Regions from separate parts of the Paenibacillus sp. FSL H8-0332 genome, predicted to be linked through region 1. Evidence: predicted binding sites of a transcription regulator. Region 1 holds the regulator's gene; each other region holds the start of a gene.
What was found. Region 1 encodes Rex, which represses fermentation and respiration genes when NADH is low (regulators of the CRP and FNR family bind a similar motif). Its sites were predicted from a motif close to TTGTGAAATATTTCACAA; they were not measured.
Positions count from the first base shown of each region.

Region 2: a site for Rex is predicted at 1,434-1,451, ahead of NST43_RS07030 (flavocytochrome c). Genes of this name have one in related genera too.
Region 3: a site for Rex is predicted at 1,339-1,356, ahead of NST43_RS07015 (flavocytochrome c). Genes of this name have one in related genera too.
Region 4: a site for Rex is predicted at 2,010-2,027, ahead of nirB (nitrite reductase large subunit NirB). Genes of this name have one in related genera too.

Region 1 covers NZ_CP150145.1:4,397,863-4,401,032, forward strand. The annotation lists gene NST43_RS18980 (DUF5590 domain-containing protein) at 1-16, opposite strand, end outside; gene NST43_RS18985 (amidohydrolase) at 46-1,347, opposite strand; gene NST43_RS18990 (redox-sensing transcriptional repressor Rex) at 1,337-1,987, opposite strand; gene dinG (ATP-dependent DNA helicase DinG) at 2,126-3,170, opposite strand, start outside.
Region 2 covers NZ_CP150145.1:1,638,326-1,641,495, reverse strand. The annotation lists gene NST43_RS07030 (flavocytochrome c) at 1-1,418, opposite strand, end outside; gene dcuS (DcuS/MalK family sensor histidine kinase) at 1,544-3,157, opposite strand.
Region 3 covers NZ_CP150145.1:1,634,463-1,637,632, reverse strand. The annotation lists gene NST43_RS07015 (flavocytochrome c) at 1-1,317, opposite strand, end outside; gene NST43_RS07010 (hypothetical protein) at 1,502-1,960, shown strand; gene NST43_RS07005 (hypothetical protein) at 2,096-2,350, opposite strand; gene NST43_RS07000 (response regulator) at 2,378-3,097, opposite strand; gene NST43_RS06995 (hypothetical protein) at 3,145-3,170, opposite strand, start outside.
Region 4 covers NZ_CP150145.1:4,685,943-4,689,112, forward strand. The annotation lists gene nirB (nitrite reductase large subunit NirB) at 1-1,906, opposite strand, end outside; gene NST43_RS20430 (hypothetical protein) at 2,179-2,865, opposite strand; gene ric (iron-sulfur cluster repair di-iron protein) at 2,998-3,170, opposite strand, start outside.

The DNA.
Region 1 (3,170 bases):
TCCTCTTCTTCTTCACCACGCTGCTTCCTTTCCCGTTCCCCTGAGTTACCGTTTAAGCAGGCTCTCGAACGTCTCCTGTGCTTTGTGACGGATGGCTTCTTCATCAAGTGTCAGGCATTGTCCATGCTTCACAACCTGCTGGCCGTTCACCCATACATGCTCCACATCCTTGGCGCTGGCCGAATATACAGCATGGGAGAGCAGATCGGTATGCGGCAGCATATGCGGCTGGTCAATATCAAGCGCGATGAAGTCAGCCTTCATCCCTGCTGCAAGGCGGCCTACACCGCTTAGGAAAATAGACTGCGCTCCGTACTCCGTAGCCATCAGAAGCGCCTCAGGAGCCGGTACCGCTGTTGGATCACCGCTTACGCCCTTGTGGATCAGCGCAGCCAGCCTCATCTCTTCGAACATATCCAGATTGTTGTTGCTTGCCGCGCTGTCCGTACCCAGGGAGACCTTAACCCCGGCTCTCAGCAGCTCCGGAACACGGGCAACACCGCTGGCCAGCTTCAGGTTACTGCCGGGGTTATGCGACACGCCAACGTTATGGCGGGCCAGAATCCCGATTTCCTCATCGTTCAGATGAACCCCGTGGGCAATAAGCGAAGGACGGGTAAACATCCCCAGCTTCTCCAGATGTGCGACCGGACGAAGGCCGTAGTCGGCCACGTTCTGCTCCACTTCATGGCGCGTCTCGGACATATGGGTATGCATCGGCAGATCCAGATCATGGGCAGCCTGCACAAACTTCATGAAAAACTCTGGAGGACAGGTGTACGGGGCGTGCGGCGAGAGCATGGTCGTAATTCTGCCGTCAGCCTTGCCATGCCAGTTACGGGCAAAAGCAATCGCCTCAGCGAGCTTGGATTGCTGTACATCTTCCGGGCACAGCCCAATTACGCCGCGCATCAGCACAGCACGAATACCGGACTGCTCGGTCACTTCCGCTACCCGGTCCATATGATCATACATATCGAGGAAGGTTGTTGTGCCGCCCTTCAGCATTTCCAGCACGGACAAAGAAGTTCCCCAATATACATCATCACCAGTGAATTTCTCTTCCATCGGCCACATCTTCTCTTGCAGCCAAGTCTGAAGCACCATATCGTCGCCGTATCCGCGCAGCAGTGACATGGCAGTATGTCCATGGGTATTGACCAGACCCGGCATGAACAGCAGACGGCTGCCGTCTACGACCTGAGCGCCATCCTCCACTGCCGGCTCAGCTTCACCTATGTAAGTAATCAGGTCATCATCCAGGGTCATATACCCGCTCAGCACTGGCTTATCGCTGCCGGGAACCAGAAAGTGCCCATTCTTGATTATCGTGATCTTACTGCTCATCTTCAGCCGCATCCTTTCCATCATGCAAATAATAGGCCAGGCTCTGCAGATCTGTAGTGAAATCAGCGGCGTGAATCCGGATATTGGCAGGCGTCTTGAGAATAACCGGTGCGAAGTTCAGAATCGCCTCAATGCCGGAATCCACAAGAATATCGGCTACATTCTGGGCTTCGCTGTCGGGCACAGTAATGATCCCGATCCGGATTCCCTGCGAGCGGATTGTACTGCTTAGCTCCTCCATCGGCTGCACAACCAGCGAGTTGATCTGCTGGCCCACCTTCGGCGGATAGGCATCGAAGATGGCAGTGATCTTCATCGTATCCTTCAAGTAAGCGTTGTAGTTAGACAAGGCATGACCGAGATTACCGGCTCCAACCAGTGCAACATTAATTTGCTGGTCAAGCTTCAGGATGTGACGAATCTTCTCAATCAGATAGGACACATCGTAGCCGATGCCTTTTCTGCCGAAATCACCGAAATAAGCCAGATCCTTGCGGATCTGGGCGGGGTTCAGATCTAGCTTTTGGCCAAGCTCCTGAGAAGAGACTGTGGAGATTTCACGTTTTTGGAGATCGTTCAGGAACCGCAGGTACACTGGAAGTCTGCGAACGACGGCCTCCGATATTTTATCCGATTTCATGTATTCTCCTCCTTAAAAGTTTTGTTAGACCCGTACAATTATAGCAACCGTACCCCGCCGCCTGCCGGAGTGGCAGAGGAGGCGGGAACGGATCATCAGGTTAATCATGACTTATTAATAATAGCAATAGCGGATGAATTAGGAAACCCCACCGTCTTCCAGCCATTCGGCGATTCTCGGAACCATCTGCTCGGTGAGCATATGCTCCATCTTGGGACCGGGGAGCGAGTACAGGAAGTACTTCCCGTAATAGGATTCAATCACTCTGGTGTCATAGACAATCACGATCCCCCGGTCCTTCGCCGTACGGACCAGCCGCCCGAAGCCCTGCTTGAAGCGGATAACGGCCTGCGGCACGGACAGCTTCATGAACGGGTTCTTCTTCTGTGCCTGAAGCAGCTCCGACTTCGCCTCAGCCAGCGGGTGATTCGGCGGCTGGAACGGCAGTCTGACAATCGCCAGGCAGGTCAATGCTTCTCCAGGAATATCAACCCCTTCCCAGAAACTGCTGGTACCAAGCAGGACGGAGGCCGGGGTGTCCTGGAAGCGGCGGATCAGCTTGCTCCGGCTGCCGCCCTCCACGCCTTGTCCCAGCACCGCGATATCCTGCGAGGCAAGTGCCTCCTTCAGCGGATCGTAGACCTGGCGCAGCATTTTGTAGGAGGTGAACAGCACCAGCATCCGTCCCCGTGTAGCTACAGCCGTCTCAGCAAGGGAGTGGACTAGCGTGTCCACGAATCGGGCATCCCCTATACTTCCCTTAACGCTCGGGAAGTCGCGGGGAATGACCAGCAGTGCCTGCTCACGGTACTTGAACGGCGACGGAAGCAGCGCAGTCATCAGACGCCCTTGCTCCGCAGCCTCACCAAGGCCCAGGTTATCCATCATGAACTGGAAGGATTTATCCACCGATAAGGTGGCCGAGGTCAGGATAATGCTCTTCTTCTTGTCGAAGAACAGCTCCCTGAGCTGGGTGCTGACATCTACGGGAACGGCATACATTTGCAGCGACTTGCCCTTATAATTGCCGCTTCCCTCCAGCCAATACACAATATTCTCATCATTCAGGCTCATGAAGAAGCGAATCTGCTCTCTAATGGATGCCAGGTCCTTGAACAAGCCGCCTATATCCGTCACAAGACTGTCCGAGGAGGACTGGCTGTCCGTGTCACGCATCTCACTG
Region 2 (3,170 bases), 2.8 Mb from region 1:
GCCTTGCCGTCTTTGTTCAAGACTTCTGTGTTGGTGTTGATCACCACTCCGCCCATCGTATAGTGAATACCAGGGCCGATCTGAATGGCATAATACGGAGCACCGGACAGATCATTATCCATACCGGTAGTTCTGCCGAACTCGGTATCCGACTTACTCTTCACAGCACCGTTCCAAGTATCCACGGTAGTCTTAAGTGCAGCGGCAGGAACCTTCATCTGATCCGCCAGTGCCTCGATGGTATCTGCGGTCTTGACCACACCCATCTTGATGTATTGATCTACCGCCTTGACACGGGATTTGACTCCGGCGTCGAATACAAGATAAGCGGATTTCTCAGAAAGCTTATTAATTGAAGCCGTTACCTTGTCACGGGTATCCATCTCGTTGCCGAAGCGCTTGCCTTCAGCAGATACAAGAATAGCTCCTTCGCCCCGGACCGCTTCACCGATCAGGTAGGATTTCTCCTGCTGCACGGTCGGGTGAACCTGAATCTGATCCAGGTCTACGGTAGTTCCGCCGACTTTCTCGATCATGGCGATGCCGTCGCCGGTACTGCCAATCTGGTTAGTGGTGACCAGACCTTCCAGGTCCGGTCTGACTTTGGAGATCAGCTCCTTGTTGGCACCGAAGCCGCCGGTGGTTACGATAACTGCTGCTGCGCTGATCGTTTTGTCGTCGGCCTGGTTGAACAGCACCTTCACGCCGTTCACCTTACCGTCCTGTACCGTAAGCTCCTTCACATCCGCATTGACGAACAGCGGAATTCCCTGCTCCTGAACATTGCGGACGAGTCCTGCTACAAGATATTGTCCCACTGCCGAGCCGTCCTCCGGACGATGGGTACGCTTTTCCTTCATTCCGCCGGTAATGGTGATGTTGTTCAAGCGAATGCCAATCGAATCCAGCCAGTCAATGGCACTTGAGGAGTTATCCACGAAGAAATGAAGTAATTCCTTGTTGTTCGTGTCATGGCCGCCTTTTAGCGTCTCATTATAGAACAGCTCGTTGCTGTCTTCGATGCCCTGCTCCTTCTGGAACTTGGTCTGTGATGCATTCATCCCCGAGGAGGATTTCGTTGTATTCCCGCCAGCCATCGGCATCTTCTCCAGAATCACCGGGTTCATGCCGCTTGCCTTCGCTTCGAGCGCCGCAGACATACCTGCTCCGCCTGCACCGACAATGACGATATCGTATTTATCTTTTAATTGATCGTACGGAGTATAGCTCGCTTCGGATGCTCCCGACACGGCTTCTGCTGTCTCTTTAGGTGCAGCCGTTGCTGCAGGCTCAGTGGTCGCGCTGTTTGTTCCCTTGCTCTCATTCTTGCTGCTGCCCGCATTGTTGTTTCCGCAGCCTGCAATAACAAGCATAACGGAGAGAACGAGGATAAGCGCCGCTGTTGATCTCTTATTCATGTAAGTCTTGCCCCCTTGTGCATATTTTCACAATTATCATAGCGTCAAAGAAGCGGTTTGTGGAACCTTCCGTAAGTTATTAAAGAGTTTTGTAACTAAAGTAATCAGCGTGTGCCTTTAAATGTTCACACGCCCTCCTCTTCCTTCACCTCATATGGCACATCCACGATAAAATGCGCTCCCGACCCGCAGCCGGCGGCAAGCTCAAGATGGCCCTTGAGTTTGTCTACACTTTTCTTCACCAGATATAGGCCGATGCCCCGCTGTTCACCCTTGGAGGAGTAGCCCTGAACGAAGATCTTCTCCCCCAGGCCCGCCGGAATTCCCGGACCGTTGTCGCTTACCTCGCATAGCAGCCGCCCCTCTTCATATTGAAAAGCAAGCTCCACCCGCTTCACAGGTTGCTCACGGAGCTCCCCCAACGCCTCCAGGGCATTATCCAGCAGATTTCCGGCAATCGTAATCAGCTCATGAATCACCTGCGGATCAGCCGGCTCCGGCAAATAGCTGTCTCCGGTCAGCAGCAGCTCCATCCCCGCTTCGCGTGCCCGGCTCAGCTTCCCCAGCAGAAATCCCGCCATCACCGGGTCCTTGATCTGTCTCGTGATCGACCCAATCTCCTTCTGGTAATTGCTTACCGTTCCCAGAATATATTGCTGCAGCTCATCATACAGGCCCATATGGGTCATGCCCATAATGACATGCAGCTTGTTCATGAACTCGTGGGCACCGGAGCGCAGCGCTTCTGCATAGACAGAGACTCCCGACAGCTTCTCCGCCAGCACAGCCAGCTCGGTCTCATCCCGGAAGGTGGCAATCGCGCCAACGATGTTACCGTTCACCCGGACTGGCAGGCTGTTCACCAGTAAAGAGCTGTCTCCCAGCTCCAGCTCCTGGTCCTGTATCCCCTCTCCCTCAGCCAATACCCGCTCCAGACCCAGCTCCGGCCAAAACTCGGCAATCTGCCGGTTCATGGCGCTCCCGCCAATCCCCGCTGCCCGCAGAAGCCGCTGCGCCTCCATATTAAGGATGGTAATCCGCGCCTGCTGATCTACGGCAATAATACCCTCACGCGTGGATTCCAGCATCGCACTGCGTTCCTGGAGCAGCTTGGAGATGTCCTCCGGCTCCATCCCGAACACCATCCGCTTGATCTGGGCCGCCAGAATGAATGCTCCCCCCGCTCCCAGTAAGGCTCCCGAGACCAGAATGGCAATAATCGTCCACTCATTCAGCAGGACCAGCCGCTCGACCCGCTCCAGAGACAGACCCGCAATAACCACACCCACCTGATGCCCCCGGTTGTTATAGACCGGCACGAAGCCGCGCAATGATCTGCCGAGCGGCCCTGCCCCTTCGGAGATGCTCTCCCCTCCGCGCAGCGATATCTCCTGACCGCCTCCCGCAAAGGGCAGTCCGACCAGCGAGGCATCCGGATGGGAGTAGCGGATACCCTTCATATCTGTCACTACCACGAACATAATATCATTGCGGCGGGCGATCCTTGAGGTGTAGTCCTGAATCTCCTTGCTGTTGCCTTCACTAAGCCCCTCCGAGACCAGCGGAATCAGGGCGATAGTACGGGCAATCGTAATCGCCTTATCCTCCAGCGCCTGCCGGGTCTGTGGAATAATCTGATTCCGGAAAATAAAATATAAAATCAGCAATACCAGCAGGACAACGGCAGACACCATAACGGCGATCATTGTGCGCAGACTGTAGTTTTTTTTCCTGGCCACTGGTGCGAAGACC
Region 3 (3,170 bases), 2.8 Mb from region 1:
GCCCGCAGCATACAGCCCGGCAATGACCTGATCCTTGGTATCCAGCACCTGAGCCTGAGTGTTAATCGCTACTCCGCCCATGGTATGGTGGATTCCGGGTGTTACCTGAATTGCATAATATTTACCCTTTTCAAAAGACAGCTCAAGATCCGGCCGTTCAAACTCTGTATCCTTACCGGAAGCAACGAAGCCATTATACGTATTCAGTGTATCCGCCAGTGCTTTGCCATCTATACCAATCTGTGCCGCCAATTCTTCAGGTGTGGCCGCTTCTTTGACCAGATCCATTCCAAAATAAACCTCGGTGGCCTTCAGGTTCGCACGCAGCTCATCATTGAAGATCAGGTAAGCTACTTTGCCGGACTGGGCCAGAATATTCCGGGACACGACATCGCGGGTCAGCAGTTCATTCGTGAACCGTTTGCCTTCGCTATTGACCAGAATCGCACCGTCTCCGCGTACCCCTTCCGTGATCAGCACGCCTTGATTCGGAATGGTGGTCGGATGAATCTGGATCTCCTTCATGTCTACTAGCTTGGCACCGATCTTCTCTGCCATCGTTGTACCATCGCCGGTTGCGCCTGGATGGTTAGTGGTAGAGAACCCTTCCAGCTTCGGCTGGTACCCCTTGATCATGTCCATATTGGCTCCAAAACCGCCAGCCGCCAGGATAACGGAATTCGCACTAATCGTGTACTGCTTGCCATCCTTATCCGTCACCTTCACGCCGGTAACCACGCCGTCCTTATTCTTGACGATCTCATCGGCCGTCGTCCGCAGGCGCACATCAATCTTGTACTCCTCCAGCTTCTTCTTCAGCGCGACTACGATGAAATTCCCGGCCGCTTCCCCGCCTGCCGGACGGTGAATCCGGTTCACGCTTGCCCCGCCTGCGCGTCCCACTTCAGACAGCTCGGCTCCATTCTCCTTCAGCCACTCCACTGAAGCCGCCGCACCGTTCGTAAGCGTTCTGACCAGCTCCGGGTTATTGAGGTTTTTGCCGCCCTTCATGGTATCCTCGAAATGCAGCTCGGGACTGTCTTTGATGCCAGCCGCTGCCTGATAAGGTGTTCCTGCCGCATTCAGCCCGCCTTCCGCACGGACGGTGTTGCCTCCAAGCATAGGCATTTTTTCGATCAATATAACCTTGGCTCCCTGATTATGCGCTTCAATGGCAGCAGTCATTCCCGCGCCGCCGCCGCCGATAATTACGATGTCCGTAGACTCCCCTTTGGTGCTGTTACATGCAGGCAATACCACCAGACTTGCCAGCAGCAACCCTTTGCCCAGCAGACTTCCCCATCTCTTTCTGTTCATTCTGTTCTCCTCCAATTGTAATTGTGCATATTTTCACAATCATCATAACCTGAAGGAGCCCTGACAAGAATATTTAGTAATTAAAGAAATGATAAAGTAAATAAAGGTAGTGAATTTGCTTGAATGTGTTTATAGATTTATAATTGGAGCTTATACAACCGTATCACTAGGAGGAGCAGAAACTATGGAAAAAAGCGAAAAATATTGGCTGGCCGGTGCTGTTCTGGCAGCAGCCGGTGTCTCCCTGATGAGCTACACCGCAAGCCGCTATACTTCATTTAAAAGAGTAGTTGCCCGAACCATCCGTCTGGAAGATATCGCTGCACTGGAAATTACCCGCCTGTCTTCTGTTCCCGGTGAACAGAAGGATGTTGTGCTCACCGAGCCGGAAGCGATTAAGCGGATCTACGATGATTTCTCCGGCGTCCGCCTGATGAAATCCGCCCGCAATGTCAACACAGACAACAAGTACAGCTATTACATGACCATCGTCCAGGCCGACCGGAAGCAGCGGTTCGACATTATTTTGAAGGGCGAGCATCACATGATTATTTATGACAATGACATGAACAACCCGCACCTGGTAGCCTACAAAATCATTAACGAGTTCAGTCCGCTGGCTCTGCAGCAGGCCTTCGATTGATTCTGCGCACGCTTATGTATGGCATAGCTTAATAACCTTCACAGCTAATGTGACGGCTATATGGAGTCATGGAACGCCTGGGGCAGCCTTGGGACAACCGTGACTCCGTTTTATTTGTGCGGCCGGCTCCCTTGCTCATTCGTATATTTTTCCGGCATACAGTATGCCTGCGATGAAGCTCCAGTCGATATTCTGCGGCGCGGGCCGCTTCAGATTCTCATAATATCCATCCATATCCTCCACCCAGGATTGGACTCCTTCCAGATACAGCTCCACACTGCCATTCTCCCATTCACCCGGATTCGCGCTGTAATCCTTAGCCAACAGACCAAGGAATGCTGTGAAGTCTTCCCTGCTTCTAACCTTCTTCAGTGCTTCATGCAGTTCCATGCTCCAGCTCCTTCCACCCTTAGCTACTTATAGATATTTACGGATAAGTTCATGCCCTTCAGGTCTCACCTTATACATATACACCGGCCTGCCTACCGCCCCGTAGCTAAGCTCCATCTCTAGAATGCCTGCCTCCGTCAGAAAAGCCAGATATTTGCGGACCGAGATCCGCGAGATTGGCGCATGGCTGCTGATATCCTCCGTGGAGAACACCGGGCTCTCCAGCCGGTTAATCGTGCTCCAGATGCTCTCCAGCGTGCCTTCGGCAAGCCCCTTAGGCAGCGGCAGCGCAGCGAACCTCTCCTCTTCTGTCCCCAGCGAATGCCGCAGCAGCTTATCCAGCTGCTCCTGGCTGAGATGCTCCTTGTGCATCAGCTTATAATCCTCACGATACGCCGACAAGGCCGCCTGAAAGCGGGCAAACTCAAACGGCTTGATCAAATAATCCACGGCCCCGTTCTGCAGCGCCTTGCGGATGCTGGCATTGTCACTGGCGGCGGAGATCACAATGATATCCACCTTGCTCCCCTGCTCCCGCAGAGTAGAGAGCAGTTGCAGCCCGCTGACACGCGGCATATAAATATCCAGCAGAATCAGATCCACCTGCTGTTCCTCCAGCAGAATCAACGCCTCATCCCCAGTCACAGCCCAGCCTACATATTCAAAGCCCGGAACCTGCTCCAGATAATGGCGGTTGAACTTCGCCACCATCGGGTCATCCTCTACGATCAATACTTTAATGTTCATGGGTTCTCCTTGTCTTTTGTGCAACTATAACTAATATAACGACCATATTATTTATCCATTTCTAAAAGAATGA
Region 4 (3,170 bases), 290 kb from region 1:
CCGTACGCAGGGATTTCGCATAGCCATAGCCGGAAGGCATATCCAGCTCCTCCCACACCTTTGGTACATCCTCTTTTTTAACACCAATCAGATCCAGGCGTTGTCCGCCCGTCACCTTCACAACCTTCACATCATATTTCAGGGACACATCGGCAATCCGCTTCAAATCCTCAGGAGTCGTCACCCCGCCATACATCCGCGGGATAACTGTATAGGTTCCGTCCTTCTGAATATTGGCGCTCATCCGTTCATTGACGAACCGGGATTCCTTCTCATCCTCATGAGTGTCGGGGTAGATCATCCCCAGATAATAGTTCACTGCTGGGCGGCATTTGGAACAGCCTTCTGCCTGCTTCCAGTCCAGGACATGCATGACTTCCTTGGTGGTCTTAAGGCCTTTGGCTGTAATCTCCGCTACAATCTCATCCCGGCTAAGCGGGGTACAGCTGCAAATGCCCTGCTTGGCGCTTTGCTGGAAACTGTCTCCGAGAACAAACTGCAGAATCTGCTCAACCACAGGCTTACAGCCGCCGCAGGAACGGGTTGCACCCGTACAAGCCTTAATCTCATCCACTGTAGTGAAGCCGTTCTCCGTAACTGCATCCACAATAGCCTTTTTGGTAACCCCGTTGCAGCCGCAGACGATTTCTTCATCGGCCATCGCTTCAACGGACATCCCTTTCTTGGCTCCGCCTCCGCCGCAGCAGCTTGTGCCCATAACTTCATCATAGATTTCATTGGTCATCTCTGTGCTGTTTTTCACAAGCTTCTGCAAGTTCGCAGACTCCGTTACATCACCGAACAGAACGGCACCGACAATCACATTATCCTTAAGCAAAATCTTCTTGTAGGTTCGCTTCCATTCATCCTTGGCAGAAATGACGGTATGCTCAGGCGTTTCGGTGAATTCACCAGCGGAGAACACATCTACCCCGGAAATTTTGAGTTTGGTTGCTACAACTGAGCCTTCATAGCCCGGAGTCTGTACCCCGGACAAATGCTTGGCGAGAACCATGCCCTGCTCAAATAGCGGTGCAACGAGTCCGTAGCAGGTTCCCCGATGTTCTGTACATTCGCCGACAGAATAAACATCTGTCATAGAAGTCTGCATATAATCGTCAACTACGATCCCGCGGTTAACGGTAATTCCGCTGTCCTTCGCAAGCTGGACATTCGGCTTGATTCCAACAGCCATCACTACAAACTCTGCCGGCAACTCACTGCCGTCACTGAAGCGTAGACCAGTAACCCGTTCTTCGCCGGTCAGTTCCACAGTCTGCTTGCCCATGGCAAATTTCACACCTTGACGCGTAAGTTCTGCCTGTAGCATTGAAGAAGCGGTACGATCCAGCTGACGCTCCATCAGATCCTCCAGCAGATGCACAACAGTAACATCCATGCCCAGATTGACAAGACCCTTTGCAGCTTCAAGACCTAGCAGGCCTCCGCCGATCACAGCCGCCGTGCGGTACTGCTTCGCTGCTGCCAGCATTGCATCACAATCCGCGATATCGCGGAAGCCGACTACTCCATCCTTGGTGCTGCCGGGTACGGGTAAAATAAAAGAATTCGAGCCTGTTGAAATAATTGCTTTATCGTAAGGAACCGCCAGTCCATTATCGGTCAATATTAGTTTGTTCTGTTCAGCGATCCGGGTAACCGTTGTGCCGGTATGCAGTGTAATATGATTATCTTCATACCACCCGAGATCGTTGAGGATGATGTCTTCAATCGTCTTGCTGCCTTCAAGTACATAGGACAACATAATCCGGTTATAGTTGGGATGCGGCTCACTGCCGAAGACAGTAATATCATAAGCCCCGCCCAGCTTTAGAATCTGCTCAATAGTGCCTACTCCCGCCATGCCATTCCCAATCAGCACTAACTTTTCTCTTTCCGCTGCCACTGGTAGACCCTCCTTCAGAAACTCTGATTTCTACTAATCCTAACCTCATAGTGAAATTATACTGTCCCCCATTCCTTGGCAAGTGTGACCACAGTCACACGGTATGTGAATTTTTTCACACAAGTGGAGATGACTTCTCCCTTCCTTACTTAGGACAACTTATGGCATGAAGCACAGGAATTCTTTTATTCAAAAAAAAACGGATACCCATGCAGTTTCGCACAGATATCCGTTCATTCGGTACATGATCTCACTTATTTCATTTCATTCACTTATTTCAGTACCAGAGAGATTTCCAGCTTGTCCTGCGGACTGAGCTTCATGTCCACTCCATTACCGAGCAGACCTTTATCGTTAACCTTCAGTCTCCATTCCTCGCTGCTGAGCGGGGTATAATCCATCACGGTAAGCACCGTCCGGTTATCTTCGGCAAGCCGAACCATACCACTGTTCTGGAGCAATCCCTTGACGGACATATCCTGCATAAAAGAAAGCACATGCGAATGTGTCAGCTCCGGCTGCTCGCTCCCCCCGTTCACAGTGATGATGACAGGCTGAAACATCTTTCCGGTTGCCGCAGGCCCTGCTGACATCGTAATGGCCGAACCCGGTTCCAGGGTCGTATTCAGCTCTTGAACCTTTTTGCCGTTCACCTGAACCTCCCAGCTCATATCCTGACCCAGCGAGACCTTATTCACCTCAAGAATGTTAGTTCCATCACCTGAAAATGTAACAACGCCGCTCTTCTTAAACAGCTCTATCATTGAATTCCCGGACACGTAAGCTTCGTTAAGCAGTCTGGCCGAGCTTCCGGCCATTTCGCTGTCACCTACCTTAACCGAAAAGGTTAACCCCTGGCCTCCGTTACTGCTACTGCTATTCCCTGATCCCAAGCCGCAACCGCTTGCCGCTGCCAGCAACAGAAGGCACAGCATTAAGCGCATCCATTTCGTGGACATCCCACGGCACCGCCTTCATATGTAATTTCCCAGACTCTTTAAGGATAACGCATAGAGGAAGGGTTCTCAAATCATTTCTGCCGGAAGAAAAAGTAAAAAGTCCCCGAAGGGACTTATGAGTTGCATGAGATCCTATTGATAACGCAGGAACAGAATATTGTTCTCCAAATGCACATGCTCAAATGTCATGCCTTCCAGTTCTTCAAGGCGGGCATACGTCAGGCGATAAGTGGTGCAGGCATGCGCGGGAGGTGTGTAGTCATTAGTAACTCTACGCAGCTCACGCAGAATCTCTCCGGCCCCGT